Regions from separate parts of the Enterococcus avium genome, predicted to be linked through region 1. Evidence: riboswitches for the same ligand, from Rfam matches in the RefSeq annotation. Region 1 holds a riboswitch; the other holds the start of a gene.
What was found. A riboswitch is a leader RNA that binds a small molecule or an ion and turns the genes downstream of it on or off. The one in region 1 is predicted to bind cobalamin.
Positions count from the first base shown of each region.

Region 1 (7,995 bases):
ATTGATTACACCGACATTCCCATTCACACTAAAGAGGTAATGTACGTTAAGCTGCCTTATTATGAAAGTCTCGAAAACGATCTAAATGGATTGACTCAGGCAAACAGATTTATCATTATTGATCAAACAACAGATCAAATGCTGATCGAGTGTATCAATACTGACGCGCAAAATAACCAACTAATTACCGATCTCCAACAAAGCATTTCTCAAGAAATCGAAGTGATTCGGGGAGGAAGTGTGGCGATCGCAAGTCTAATAAAGGAGTAAGTATTTCCTGTATGAAAAATACGCGAAGCAATATCATGGCTGCTACAAGAAAACTAATCGTTGAAAAAGGCTACAGTGACATGACAACAAAAGATGTTGCAAAAGAAGCGCAAGTAAACGAAGTGACGCTGTTTCGGCAATTTGGCAGTAAGAAAGAACTACTGTTGACAACATTAAAAGAAGCCGAGTGGATTCCTTCTGTAAATAAGGAGATTTATGATCAATTTCAATGGGATCTAACCAGCGATCTTCATTTGATGATGGAAGCGTATCTCACACAGGTTACGCCAGAGATTGTCCGGTTTTCCTTAGGCCTTCGCGCACAAGAAATTTATCAAGAAACGATGCCTTATATTGAGAAAATTCCAACAGCCTTTATTCAGACGCTGGAGGATTATTTGATTAGAATGAAGTCAAAAAAGCAAGTCAAAATCCATGATCCGAAAAAATCAGCGGAAATTATTTTTTCTAGTATGATAGGCTTTGCTTTCCTGCACGCCTACTCTAGCAGCGATCAGTATGAAAAGGAAGTGGAAATCTTTATTTCTGATGCCATTGATCAATTTATTAATGGCCTCATTTGAATACGAATAAAAAAACACCTGAATACGCTGCTCAATTGTTCGGACAGTTTGTATTCAGGCGTTTTTTTATTCTAACGAGTCTCCACTCAGAAATGAACGAATTTTTTCTTTTAATAGCTTGGTCTTTTGCGGATTGGCACCTTTAGTAGTTAATGCAATCCCAAAATCCTTTTCTTTAATCCATGCCATGTTGAAAAAATTGCTATTGCTTTGATTGGTTGTATCATTTACGAGTTGTCGCGGTGTCGTTTCATTCAAAACAGCTTGGTTGACTGCTGGATTATCTGTACAGATAAAAATGACTTGAAAACCAGTAGTATCACCATATTGAAAGGAACGTTCCCGCAATAGAACTTTTCCATTTTTCTTTGCTGTTAGTAAGGTATCAGAAAAATTCGGCGCGATAACCGTGGGTTTTACACCTGCTTCAATCAATCCGCAAACTTTTCGAGTGGCTATTCTTCCACCGCCGATCACTAGGACAGAAAACTGCTGGATATCAATTAAGATTGGGTACATAGGCGTAACTCCTTAGTCAATGATTTTACGGATTTTCGCTGTTTTGTTTAGACAAATTCACTAGAGCTTTTTTCTGTTCAAAGCGAAAATAGATGAAGTGGGAAAGAACACCAAAGAATACTGGACCTAAAAGCAAAGTTGAAAAGTTCAGATAATTTCCTAATTTTAAGGGTTCATATATTTGAAAGGCAATTGCAACAAAAATACAGACACAAACGCTTATGGAAAGAAAATAATTCAGGTAATTATTTTTAATAATCAATGACTGTTTCTGGATGATTTTTTTCTTTAAAAAGAAAGGAAAACTAGCTGCGACAATAAAATATGGAATCGCTCGTGAAACATTCGTCATGTAGGTTAATTGATTAAATAAATCTGATAAAAAAGTATTACTAAATGACAACAGCCCAATGAATAAAGAAATCAGCAAGGCTTGGATCCAAAGTGCATTTTCAGGCATTTGATTCCTATTCAGTGCTGAAAATTTTGGCCAGAAAACTTTAGGGGTACTCTTTATCAAACTTTTCAATGGACCATAGCTTATTGAGCTAAGAAGACTCAAATATGCCAGCCCCATTGTCAGGGCGGTGTAACGAATAAAAATCTGAGTCAATAAGTGCGTATGACTAACTGACAGGTTGAAACTGACAGCCAATGTCTTGGCCAATTGTTCCATGACACCATACATTAGATTTCCCAAATGAAGAGACGTTGCCTCCCGTAAGCCGTCAATGTTATTTGCACAGCTCCAAATGATAATGCCGCTAACATATAAAAATAACACAACAAACGAACTGATAATCACGGCTCGCGGAAATCTGCTGCGGCTTTTTTTGGTTTTATCGGCAAGACTCGCAATCGTATCCAATCCCCCAAATGCGGTGATCGAAAAAATGAAAAAAGGCAGCTGTGAAAGCAGGCGGCTCGATGATTCTTGAAAAAAGCTTGGCACAGTCAAACTATGATGGATATTTATTAAGACTAGTTCAGGATTCTTAAAAATCAAAATTAAATTACCAGATAACGAAAGGATTAACAAACCAACCATAGCGTAACCGCTAATATGCAGAAAACGGAAAATGACTTGGAAGCCACGTTTGTTCATCCAAGTGATACCTATTACTGCCAATATAGAAAATAACGCTAACCATATTTGAGAAGAAACACCGAACCAATTCATTGACGTAGTTATATCTTGCCCGAAGAACAGAATAGAAATTGGAATAAGAATCTTCATAAATAAACTAATCATCCAAATGAAGTAGCTGCTATACCATAAAAAAACAGTTGTGAAAGCTGCCTTAGGAGAAAGGGACTCTTTTAACCAGTCATAGATCGCTCCTGAGCGATGTGCGTACTTTTTGGTATACTGCGCTACGATCAGTGCGTAGGGAATAAAATAAAAGAGGGCACTAATAAAAAACCAAATAAGTGATTGACTTCCCAGCATAAAAAATGCTGAGATCATACTAGAAAATGAGTATACAGTAGTGGTAATGATCAAAATCAGATTTTGTGAAGATTGTTTTTTAGTCATCGTCCGCTCCTTAAAGTCTTTTCTCCATCTTATTTTCTTTTAAATAAAAAGACAAGATGAATTTTGATTTAAAAGAATTACTTCATCAAAAAAGCGGTAGATAAAAATGAATGAAAAGATTGATAAATCAATGATTTTTCAAATCGAATAATAAATAATAACAATATATTGCTTTGTTTTAGGTTCGAAATAACAAAATTTGGCTGAACTTCAGCGATTGAATAGCTTTCCTTTGATTGCTTTATTAAAATTCAAGAAAAACCTTTAACCAGTAGTTAAATCTGAAAATAGCAGTATTTTATATCGTTTGAGCAGGGAAATAAGATTCTGAAGACTATCTTTTTAGAATACATATCAAGATTATTGAAGGACACAGTTCTCTTCTACATTCTAGAGCGAATGATGATGACGATTGCTTGGTTCCGTGAGGATAGTACATATTTCGATCATCATTTTTTTAAATCGTCAATCAGTTTTAAATATAGTAATATTTTGCTCTTACCTTTTTCAAAATAGCACAATGTGGCTGAGTTATGGAAAAAAGCCAAGAATAAGGAGAAACGTTTGCTATAATAAAGAAAAATTGAATACTTAATAACTGATCAAGGGAATGAGGTGAAAATCCTCAACAGCCCCTTTCTACTGTATATGCGGATGAACTCTCACAAGCCACTTTTCGGGAAGGCGAGATAGTAAATGGATGCAAAGTCAGGATACCTTGTTCAGGGATTAAAAAATAATTGGATTGGGAAGATTATTTTGCTAACGGTATTATTTGGTGTATTTATACAAATAAAAAACGCGGCGAGACCATCTTTTCTGGACTCGCTGCGTTTATTTTTTTTGGTTATCAATCAGAATTTACTGAGAAAACAAATAGTATATCAAAACGAATAAGGATGTCAGTTCAACTTTTCGCAGGTTACTTAAAACAGAAGGATATTAAGCAATAAGAATCAAATTGAAGCTCAAGAACTTTAGTTGAATGATATACGACATTCGAATCGAACTAATTTTACTTGAAAAATTAATACATTAAAACGAATAAGGAGTGAAACATGATGAAGTATTCAACAAAGAAATTGGCAACATTAGCAATTCTGCTGGCGCTATGTGTGATTGGGGCAAACATTAAAATCCTTGGTTCAATCGCATTAGACTCTTTTCCCGCATTTATTGGTGCAATCATTCTTGGCCCTGCCGCAGGAGCATTTTTAGGATTTTTCGGACACATGATCTCAGCGTTACTGTCAGGGTTTCCTAATACTTTGCCAATTCATCTGATTATTGCTGTATTGATGGCGGCCTGTATGTTCTTTTATAGCTGGACGCGCAAAAAGTTGCAAAGAAATAAGGTCGCAGCTTCGATAATTTCGATGCTGGTGGCTTACGTAATCAATGTACCATTGGATTTGCTATTGCTTTATCCATTGATGGGGCCGGTTGTTTTCATGCTTTTCGTCCCCCTGACCTTGGCGACAGTCGTGAATTTAACTCTATCTGAGATTGTGATTCTAGGAATTCCACAAAAATATAAAGAAGCAATCTTTCTAAAATAATCAAGAAGCGGAGTCGTTATTATGGCAGTGAAGCATGGAGGAAATATTCAAGAAATCAGTGAATTATATCAGATAGATAAGAAAGAGTTAATTGATTTTAGTGCAAATATCAACCCCTTAGGTATTCCCCAAGGAGTCAAAGCAACACTAACGAAGGGCATTGCGGAGCTAGTTCATTATCCTGATATTCGATACCATGCACTAATCCAGTCAATCGCTGATTTTCATGAGATTTCAGCAGAATTTGTCTATCCAGCCAATGGGGCTGCAGAAGCGATTTTTATGTTGGGAAGAACGCTTATGCTGAAAAGATTATTATTGCTTGCACCGACTTTCATGGAGTATGAAGCAGCTTTTAGTCAACAAAAGACTGAATTTAGCTATTTTAATTTGGAGCAACGCAATTTTCAATGGACAATTGCAGAATTGATACAATCAGCGAAGGAGCAACAAGTGGATGGCATCTGCCTCTGTAACCCAAATAATCCAACTGGTCAAATGCTGAAGCAATCTGAACTTGAGGAATTAGCTCTATTTTGTCAGAGAGAAGAGATAGCCTTAATTATCGATGAGGCATTTGTAGATTTTACAAGGGAGGAATATTCGCTTGTTTCTTCAATCAGCACTAATGAAAACCTCTACATCTTTCGATCGTTGACAAAAATGTTTGCGATTCCAGGTTTGCGTTTAGGCTACTTGCTAAGTAGTAATCGCGCTGTTCTAGCTCAAATTGAAGCGAAAACTGTGCCTTGGCACATTAATACCTTTGCAGATATTGCCGGACAGCAAGCATTGAAGGAAACAAGATTTATTAAGGATAGTCAGCGCTATATCGCAGAGGAACGAAGGTTTTTAGAAAAGGGGTTGGCTCAATTTAAGGAGCTAGAAACGTTTTCTAGTCAGACGAATTTTATTTTCTTGCGGTATCAGGGTTCGGGTTGTCTACAAGAAAAATTGATCCAAAAAAATATTCTGATTCGAAATTGTAATAGCTTTCATGGCTTGTCTCAAAAATATTATCGAATTGCAGTTAAATCAAGAGTTGATAACAAATCCTTACTTGATGCATTGGAGGCGATTTTATGCGAGTGACTGCTTCTTGTACCGGTTCATGCGGAGAATTAATTCAAGGCTGGCTCGGTGATTCGCAAAAACTAGTTAGTTATGGAATTGATCGGTTTTCTAAAGTGACGCTTCAAACGGGAATTGCTTCTAAAGGAGCTAAACCAAAAATCGAGAAAGCGATCAATAAAACGCTGGATCACTTAAGAATACCGAATGCTAAAAGAGAAAAGCTATCTTTCGTGATCAATTCAGAACTACCGATAGCTAAAGGGATGGCTAGTAGTACGGCGGATATTGCCGCAGCTTGCCAAGCAACGGCTGCTTACTATGGAAGAAAAATTACCAGAGATGAAATTATCGACATTTGTTTGGCAATTGAACGTACAGACAGTATCCTTTTTCCGACACTCACATTGTTTGAGCAGAAAAATGGGTCAGTAAGAAAGAGTAGCGGATGGGCTCCTCAGTTTTACGTGGTTGTTTTGGAGCCGGAAGAAACCTTACAAACCGAAATTTTTCATTCACAAGAGAACGAGCGCCTATTTTTTCAACAACGAGCACTCTTTACAGAAGTTTATCAGTGTTATGTAGGTGCAGTGAGAGAAAAATCGTTGCAAATGCTCGGAGAGGCAGCCACACAGAGCGCGCTATTGAATCAGGAAGTTTTAGCTAAACCCTATTTCTCAGATTTAATGAAGCTTAGACAGTACCATCAATGGTTAGGAGTCAACGTTGCACATAGTGGCTCAGTAGTTGGAATCATGATTGAAAAACCAGAAGATATTCCAGCAGTTCTAGAGGTGATAAAGAAATCCAATGTGTCACGTTGGTATTCCAAGGTCAGTGTTCATCAAAGCTGCTACCGAGGAGTAGAATTGATAGAAGCGAGGAAAATGAATGAAGAAGCTAATGATCGCGGCTGTTTCCAGCGGCTCAGGAAAGACAACGATAACGCTTGGTTTAATGAAACTTTTGCAAAATCGCGGGTATCGAGTTCAACCCTATAAGGTCGGTCCTGATTACGTCGATACCGAATACCACACGCGAATTACCGGAAACCCTTCACGGAATTTGGACATGTTTCTAGTTCAAGATAATGCACGAATGAAAACACTTTTCGAAAAAGAAGCGGGAAATGCAGACATTTGTGTAATTGAAGGAGTAATGGGGCTTTTTGACGGGTTAGGGGTAGACAAGGATTTTTGCTCCAGTGCAGGAATTGCAAAGCAGTTGGATTGTTCCGTATTGCTGGTAGTGAATGGGCAATCAGCCTCAACATCTGTGGCGGCAGTGGTTAAGGGATTCGTCGATTTTGATCCGAAACTAAACATTTGTGGAGTCATTATTAATAAAGTTGCCTCTGACACACACTATCAATTGATTAAAAAAGCAGTGGAATTGTACACCGATGTTCCTGTTTTCGGATATTTGAAGCGAGAAAAAGGAGTAGAGCTGCCTTCTAGACAGTTAGGATTGGTCCCTGATCGAGAAATCAACGATGTGACAGAAAAAATTCAGCAGGTAGCAGAATCCTTAGAAGCGACCTTTGAGCTTGATCAGTTATTAGAGCGGCTTCCGAATGAGAAAATCCGATATACACCGCCGTATTATCCGCAATTTCCGAAAATCAAGGTTGCATATGCTCTAGATGAAGCATTCCATTTTTATTATCAAGACAATCTTGATTTGCTGAGGACGCATGGCGTGGAGCTGCTCACCTTTAGCCCAATGAAGGATGACCATCTTCCAGAGGCGGATTTGTATTATTTTGGTGGCGGTTATCCAGAAGAATTTGCTCTGGAGCTTTCAACAAATCAATCAATGCGCAGCAATATCAAGAAAAAACACGAGCAAAGCGCCTTTATACTAGCTGAATGTGGCGGGTTAATGTACCTAGGTACTGCCTTTAATAAAGATGAGAAGAACTATCCGATGGTAGGTATTTTTGAAGGAGTTAGTCAGATGACATCAGGTCTTCAGAAATTTGGCTACTGCTATGGGGACCTGAATCAAGAGACTTTGCTTGGGGAAAAAGGAACAACAGTAGTAGGGCACGAATTTCATCATTCAATTTTTCAAAGTAATGAACCAACAGTTCTTGAAATGCGAAAGGAACGCGATGGAGAAGTCGTGAAGAGATGGACTGGCGGTTATCAGAAAAAGAATACGTTTGGCAGTTATCTTCACCTTCATTTTTATCAAAGTGAAGATTTTCTTCAGAATCTGCTGGAGAAAGTGAGGAATAGCAGATGATCTACTGGATTATTGTTGCTTTCATTTTAGATTTATTGATTGGTGACCCTTACAGCTGGCCGCATCCAATTAAGCTGATTGGCAATTTTATCGCTTGGTTTCAGGAGAGGTTCACCCAGACAAAAAGTGATCAGGAAAACTATCGTTTGGGGATTCTATTGTGGTTGGTAACTGTTTTTGGATCAGGATTGGTAACTTTTATCCTTTT
Region 1 is NZ_NBSL01000002.1:1,469,956-1,477,950, reverse strand. It holds gene ilvN (acetolactate synthase small subunit) at 1-270, shown strand, start outside; gene AUF14_RS07570 (TetR/AcrR family transcriptional regulator) at 282-854, shown strand; gene AUF14_RS07565 (precorrin-2 dehydrogenase/sirohydrochlorin ferrochelatase family protein) at 921-1,373, opposite strand; gene AUF14_RS07560 (amino acid permease) at 1,399-2,910, opposite strand; cobalamin riboswitch at 3,480-3,649, shown strand; gene AUF14_RS07550 (ECF transporter S component) at 3,969-4,469, shown strand; gene cobD (threonine-phosphate decarboxylase CobD) at 4,491-5,561, shown strand; gene AUF14_RS07540 (GHMP family kinase ATP-binding protein) at 5,552-6,541, shown strand; gene AUF14_RS07535 (cobyrinate a,c-diamide synthase) at 6,432-7,787, shown strand; gene cbiB (adenosylcobinamide-phosphate synthase CbiB) at 7,784-7,995, shown strand, end outside.

Region 2 (7,995 bases), 280 kb from region 1:
CTTTTGTACCGTTTCTCCCCGATTCAATTTTTATCTTGCCTTTTAATTTATCCTTTACATAGCTTGTGATGATCATTAGGCCGAGACTGTCGCCGTGATCCGCCTTTGGATCGAAGCCCTTCCCGTTGTCCTCGACTGTAATGTAGATTAAACTCTTCTCCTTTTTGCCGATAATCCTTACTTGTCCCGATTGGTGGGAGTCAAAAGCATGATCGAACACATTTTGCAGCAATTCATTCACAATCAAAGAGATGGTGACCATTTCATCACTTAGAACCTGAATCTCCTGGTCAATATCTAAAGTCAAGTCAATTTCTCGCTCTGGCGAACTTTGGATGATGTGACGAAAATTGAAGACAACTGCCTCCAGAGTTTGATACAGCGAAACTTGATCTTCAACCTGCTTAGAAAGTAATTCGTGAGAAGCCGCAATGGCCATAATCCGTGAAACGCTCTCCCGAAGAATTTTTTTGGCTTCTGAACTGCTAGTTCTTCTTTCTTGAATCCTTAATAAAGAGACGATCGACTGCAAATTATTCTTTACACGATGATGGATTTCTCTAATAACAACCGATTTGGAAATGATCTCGGCCTCTTTGCTTTTGACATCGGCATTATCCTGGATAATGACTAATAATTTTCCGCCCTTTTCAATCCAGATCTTCTTAATGATAAAATAATAGCTCAAATAAGCTGTTTCATTTTCAATCGTTTGATTGGAAGCTTGCCGGCCGATTTGATACATGATGTAATCAAAGGTTGTGTAATCAAGGGTCAAATTATCGTAGTGCATATTCTTGATTCGATCTTTGTAGCCTAACCTGCGATAAAGGTTCTTCGCTTCTTTATTGCTAGAAATTAAAAATCCATACTTATCATAGACGAGTATCGCCTCAGGCAGCTGATTGACGAAGGATTGATCTAAGTGACTTAGAGTTTCTGATGACGGAAGCCTATCAGAAATTCGATCATTGCTTTCTTTTATATCGTCTTCGGCTACCCCCTTTTCCAGAATGATCACGCCGATCGTTTTTCCGTTATTTTTAATTGGAAAAACCGATTGCTGAATTAAAATGTTTTCCTGGCTGACGGCCATGAGCTTCACCGAGTTTAAACCCGTTTCTAAGGTTCTCAATGCCCCCGGTTCATTTTTTAATAAGGCATCTTCGCCGACAATATCGCGTTTGTATAATGATTTTTGAGTCTTTGGCCGCTTGTGATAAATCACCAATGCTTCTTTTTTCATTTCGTTATAAACATCGATAAACACATCGATTTCTTCGTAATGAGGATTCTTTTCAAGCTGCTGAGCTGAATGAAGCAAGGCTTCGATGTCGTCAGGAGAAAGAGAGGTATATTCCTGACAAAGTTGAATCATTCCGGCATCACTCATCGTTTATCACAATCAATTCAGCAATTTCACTCATTGGACAACGCTTGTCCATGCTTAACTTACGAATCGTTTGATAGGCTTCAGCTTCAGATAAGCCGTTTTCTTTACTCAAAATGCCTTTTGCTTTTTCGATGATTTTTCGCTCGTCTAATTTTGTCTTCAATTTTTCAACCTGCTTGATTAAATCTTGAGTTTCCTTACCGCGAGCAATACTCATTTCCAACGTTGGGATCAATGATTTTTCATCTAAGGGTTTTACCAGATAGCCAATTGCGCCAAGATTCTTTGCTTTGGTCGTATTTTCAACATCACTGTAGGCTGATAGAAACACAATGCTGCTGGCTGTATTGTCCTGAATAATTTTTTTTCCTGCTTTTAGTCCATCTAAAACGGGCATTTGAATATCCATTAAAACAACATCCGGGCGCGTTTTCTTACAAATTTCAATGACTTCAAAACCATCTGCTGCTTCGCCAACGACTTCGTAGCCCGCTCCTTGCAGAATATCGCGAATATCAAATCTTGTAATTGGCTCATCATCCACTATTACAACTCTTCCATTCATCCCTTCACATCCTTACATTTTTTCAAGAATCCGCCTACTTCCCTTGTGTAAAAATAATCTCTAGTGATCTATCTAACAAACCTCATTAAAAAGTACGCGAAATTTCTTTTTTGTACTTCAACAAGTGCTCCTTTATGAAAGAAAAAGACAAATAAAGTAGACATAAAAAGCTCCCAAATAAAAAACAATAACAAAATGTCTGTTTTCTATCAAGGAGCTTCATTGCTCTTAAATTTTGGGAGCACCTCGTTGTGCTAGTTCGATTATATGGTAGTTTGAAAGGGCTGTCAATGCTTTTATAAAATCTCTTGAATGATCGTTTCGATGTCTTGGAGAGATGGCACAACAGGATTTGTTTTTGTGCAAGCATCATTTATTGCTGCTTCGGCAATTGCTGGTATTACTTGTTCAACCTCTCTCTTTTCAAGGCCAAATTCTGAGAGTGTTGCTGGCATTTTTAAGCTGTTCCGCAACTGAATAATTTGACGAATTAGCGTGTTCACTCCCATACGTGGATTATTTGTTGATGCACCTAAGCATTTAGCTAGTTTTAAATATTTCACTGCTGCCTTATTTTGGAGATGTCCTGCCTCATTTAAATCCGCATTGAACTGAATTACACTAGGTAATAAAATCCCGTTGATTCGACCATGAGGAATGTGCAAGCGAGCCCCCGCGGCGTGAGCAATCCCGTGATTGATTCCTAATGATGTTTGATTAAAGGCGATACCAGCCAAACAAGATGCAAGATGCATCATTTCTCTTGCCTGTCGATCCTCACCGTTTTTGTGGGCCTTTTCCAAATATTTAAAAACAAGTTTGACAGCTTTTTCACAATACGCGTCAGATAAAACAGTAGCCTTAGTAGAGACGTATGATTCGAGGATATGAGTTAAGACATCCATTCCTGTATCCGCAGTGATTGCAGGTGGGACGCCCATGACTAAGTTCGTGTCTAAAATGGCGATATCTGGCTGAATTTCATCTGTAACTAGAGGGAATTTCGTTCCTCTTTCCGGAATTGTGATGATTGAAAAATTCGTTACCTCTGAGCCTGTTCCGCTTGTCGTAGGGATAGCAATTAATTGATCAATCTTGTTTGTTAGTATTCGATTGGCAAAATATTTCATGGCTTTTGCTGCATCAATTGCCGATCCTCCGCCAATGGTCAATATAATGTCTGCTTGGAAATCAACGATTTGCTTCACTCCACTGACAATCTTCTCAATTGGCGGATCTGGGACGATATCACTAAATACCAAGTAATCGTTATGATCAATGTGGCGAACGATTTCATTGATCTGGCCGTTTTCGATCAAAAATGGATCTGCTACTAAAAAGATTCGTCTATTTTTCAGTTCTTTAAGCCCCTCGAGAACCTCTGAACCCAGCCAGATCGTTGTCTTAAAATGGATTTTTTGCATACTATTCCTCCTTAAATAAAAAAGACACTCCAAACAATCATTCATTGTCTGGAGCGTCATTGCTCTGCATCATTACTACCTTGTAAAGACTGGTTATTTAATTGTAAAATTTCAACAAAAGGGAGTCAGCAGTACATCCTTGTACCTGTAATCTCTTTCCGCTTTGAAAGACCAGCCCATTCCCATTACTGTACAGCAATGTACAATAAAACGGTTAAAACAGTTATCTTATTTTAGTTGGGCTGGATCTTTTATCTTAACAAGGATTTGTAAAGAAAACATCCTGCTTTGCAACGAAACAGCATGCCCGCTAATGAAAAAAATAAAAAGATCTGACTACAAAGCATGCGCTGCTTCTCACAGTGGCGGCACCGTACCAGATTTACACTGGTTTCCATTTATCCTTTTCATAAAATAACTATTGTTGACCTACAGATAAAATAGCATAATTCGTAAGCGAATACAATCTATAAGCCCGTACTTTTAATCTTATGGAAAACTTTTTCACCACGCTCGTAAAAAATGTCCTCTTGTTTTTCCCGCGCATTGATGACTCTCGCCAGTGCGTAAAAATAATCGGACAGACGGTTAATAAAAATGACAATTTCACTATTTAAGCTAGATGTCCAGTTTAAGGTCACTATGGATCTCTCTGCTCTGCGGGTGATTGTTCTGGCGACATGGAGCATACTTGCGGTTGTTGTTCCGCCAGGTAGAATGAAACGTTCAATTTCCGGAGCTTCATCGGTGTAGCGATCAATTCGTTCTTCTAGCCAGCAAGAACTTCCGGAATACAGGCGTCCTTCAGTTCTGGTACTTTCTGGTGTTGCTAAATCTGTTCCCAGATCAAAAAGCATTTGCTGAATTTCTTGTAGTTCTTTTTTGATTTGTGTGTCTTGGGTTTCTGAAATAATAAAGCCGATCCATGAATTTAATTCATCGATTGTTCCATAGCTTTCTACCCGATCGGAATCCTTTGCAACCTGAGCACCACCAACTAACTTTGTCATACCCTTATCGCCTGTCTTTGTATAGATTCGCATATTCATCTCTCCTTTTGTAAGCTGTTAAACAGTCATCGTTCGTTCCAACGGTAGATATTTTTCGATATTTATTTCTTTGCGAAAGCTAGAGGGAGATTTTGAAGTGATGTCCCTAAAACTCTTGCAGAAATAGCTTGTTTGTGAAAAGCCGACACGTCGGGCAATGTCATCGATACTCAAGTTTGAATGACGGAGAAACTCTTTGGCTTTGATTACTCGCTGGTATTTTAAATAGGTTACAAAATTCATCTCTAGTTCCTTTTTAAAAAGCTTGCTGAAATAGTACTGACTCAGATACACCTTGTTTGCGACCTCTTCTAGACAAATTTTTCGATGAAGATTTTTTTCGATATACTTTACTGCATTGACAATTTCTGTTTTTTTCGGAAGGATTTCGACCCTTTTGTTAACGTCTCTTAACTGGCCAACATCGATTTTTCGTTTAGGGTTCGAATTTGTTAAGGTACTTTGCGCGAGGCTGACAAATAATTCGACAATTTTTTCCAATCTTTCTGCTGAAAAATAGGTTGTTGTCTTCAATTCTTCAGAAAGATTACTAGATTGATTTTTTTCAATCAGATAGCGATTCTGTGCCTCCGCCAACCGTCCAATAATGAGATATCCGACTAAAATATTATTGATATAAACTGGCAAGGGAACATGGGTAAAGCCAGCATGGCAAAGATATTTGTTGATGCTTCTTCTTTTTATGGGATAAATCATCTGATGCATTTGGCAATTTTCACAGGCGGCTTTTTCTTTAGCAGTTGATTGGATCATTTCACATAGGCTATGACTTTCGGGAATCTCTGACTGTTGATCCCCATTGATATCAGTAATAAAAAAACAAACACCGACCGCTAACGAATAATCCTTCATCAATTTAAATAGCTGCGGCTCCTTTTCCTCACTTAATATGAAATAGCTCTTACTCATGCTTCCATCCCTTTCTGAAAAAGACAAAAAGAGACCTAGTATCAACAATTTTGTTGAATACTAAGCCTCTTTGCTTATTTAATTAAATCCTCTATGATTTAACTTATTTAATTTTTTAACGTACTGCCTTTCAAGTGAACACTTCACTACGTTGTAAAGTGCTTTCAAGAACTTAATGATATTATATACTAAATAGAGGAAATCAGCTAGAGAAAATATATTAAATAACAATATTTAAATTTTGTTAGTTTAACCAGTTTTCAGGATCTTTCCGCCATTTTTTTAACAGCTCAAGCTGTTCCTGATTGATGTAATTTTCTTGTAAGGCACTTTCAATCAAGGTTGAATAGTTTGTTAAAGTGGTTAATGGTGTGTTAGCCTCTTCAAAATTTTTCTTGCCCTTAGCTAGTTCGTAGGTGAAGATTGCTGCAACTCCTAAGACATCTGCGCCTTCGCGTTTTGCTGCGGCAGCAGCTTCCAGCACACTTCCGCCAGTTGAGATTAAGTCTTCGATTACGACCATCTTCTGGCCTTCAGTAATTCGGCCTTCGATTTGATTGCCGCGTCCATGGTCTTTGGCTTTACTGCGGATATAAACCATTGGTAAATCTAGAATTTCTGCTACCCAAGCAGCATGAGGAATCCCAGCCGTTGCTGTTCCGGCAATCACTTCTACGTTAGGAAATTCTTCTTTGATTTTTGCGGCTAAGCCTTGCGCGATGGCACGGCGTACTTCTGGATAGCTCATGGTTACACGGTTATCACAGTAAATAGGTGATTTGAGTCCGCTTGCCCAAGTAAAAGGCTCGTCGGGACTTAAGGAGACTGCTTCGATTGATAATAAGTCTTTGGCGATTTGTTCTGCGATCATTTATGCTTCACCATTCCATTCTTTTTTGATTTGTAAGTAACTTTCATAAGGATTTTCAGCTTGCGTGATAGGTCTTCCAACCACGATATAATTTGAGCCGATCTCACGAGCTTTAGCCGGTGTCATTACGCGTTTTTGGTCGCCAACGCTGGCCCCTTGCGGACGAATTCCCGGTGTTAAGCAGATAAAAGTATCGTTTGTCGCGTGATGGATTTTTTCTACTTCATGGGCCGAACAAACAACGCCCTCTAATCCAGCTTTTTCTGCACATTTTGCGTAGTGCAGCACGCTTTCTTGCAGACTGACTTCAATTAGCTGATCCTCATGCATTTGTTCTTCGCTGGTAGAGGTTAATTGGGTAACAGCGATTAATTCAGGAATTGTTTGATTCTCTTTTGTTCCTTCAGTCAACCCTTGCTTCGCAGCTTGCATCATTTCCACACCGCCGGCTGCGTGAACATTCGTGATTTTTACGCCCATCTTTGCGATCCCCCGCATTGCTTTTTGTACGGTATTAGGAATGTCGTGAAGCTTCAAATCAAGGAAAATGTCATGTCCTTGACTACGTAGAAAATTAACGATTGCTGGTCCTTCTTGATAAAAAAGTTCCATCCCGATTTTCACGAATAGTTTTTCACTGATGGGAAAATGGGTTAAAAAGGTTTCAATTTCCTGTTTTGAAGCGAAGTCAAAAGCAATAATCGGTCGATTTTCCATTAGAACCCTCCTCTAGTCTCTTGTCTTAGCTGCTCCAAAGATTCGATCCCAAGCTCTGCCATTCTGATCGGCAGCTCGTCGATTAGTTTTGGACAAATATATGGATCGGTAAAGTTGGCTGTACCAACTGCTACGGCACTTGCTCCGGCCATAAACATTTCTAAGACATCATCAACGGTTTGCACGCCGCCCATGCCGATGATCGGTAGTTCACTGACTGCTGCTACTTGATTGATCAGACGGATCGCGACTGGTTTGATGGCTGGTCCGGATAAGCCACCGGTTCTATTTGCTAAGATTGGTTGGCGCGTTTTTAAGTCGATCCGCATGCCAAGTAAGGTATTGATCATAGTGAAACCATCAGCTCCGCCTTTTTCAATGGCCTTTGCGATCGGTACGATATCGGTCACGTTGGGACTTAATTTGACATAGACTGGAACATTTGCGACTTCTTTCACTGCCTTCGTTAGACGATAAGCAACCTCTGGATCGGTCCCAAAAGCGATTCCGCCGTGTTTTACATTTGGGCACGAAATATTTAATTCGATTGCTTTGACATTTGGTGCATCACCGATTTTAGCGCAGACTTCGACGTAGTCTTCTTCGCAGGCACCTGCTACATTGGCGATAATTGGCAGTTCCTGGTACTTTTCTAAACTTGGTAAGATCTCTTCTAATACGACATCCATGCCGGGATTTTGCAGGCCGATGGCGTTTAACATCCCGCTTGGTGTTTCCGCTACGCGAGGTGTTGCATTACCAAAGCGTTCCTTTGGTGTAGTCGCCTTAATCATGATGGCGCCTAATTGATTCAAATCATAGTAATCCGCATACTCCTTGCCAAATCCGAAGCATCCGCTTGCCGGCATAATCGGATTCTTCAGGTCTAATCCGGGTAACTTCACTGCAATACTCATTAAAAGATGACCTCCCCTGCTTGGAAAACGGGCCCGTCTTCACATACTTTGACACTCTTGTTTTCATCCTCAGGTACATGGCAGACGCAAGCATAGCAGGCGCCCATCCCGCAAGCCATGCGGGATTCT
Region 2 is NZ_NBSL01000002.1:1,192,357-1,200,351, forward strand. It holds gene AUF14_RS06150 (sensor histidine kinase) at 1-1,393, opposite strand, end outside; gene AUF14_RS06155 (ANTAR domain-containing response regulator) at 1,386-1,958, opposite strand; gene AUF14_RS06160 (1-propanol dehydrogenase PduQ) at 2,255-3,382, opposite strand; adenosylcobalamin (AdoCbl) riboswitch at 3,656-3,805, opposite strand; gene AUF14_RS06170 (cob(I)yrinic acid a,c-diamide adenosyltransferase) at 3,850-4,425, opposite strand; gene AUF14_RS06175 (helix-turn-helix domain-containing protein) at 4,450-5,361, opposite strand; gene pyrE (orotate phosphoribosyltransferase) at 5,606-6,232, opposite strand; gene pyrF (orotidine-5'-phosphate decarboxylase) at 6,233-6,949, opposite strand; gene AUF14_RS06190 (dihydroorotate dehydrogenase) at 6,949-7,866, opposite strand; gene AUF14_RS06195 (dihydroorotate dehydrogenase electron transfer subunit) at 7,866-7,995, opposite strand, start outside.
Region 2: linked by a shared signal. The riboswitch ahead of AUF14_RS06160 (1-propanol dehydrogenase PduQ) and the one ahead of AUF14_RS07550 (ECF transporter S component) in region 1 are both predicted to bind cobalamin.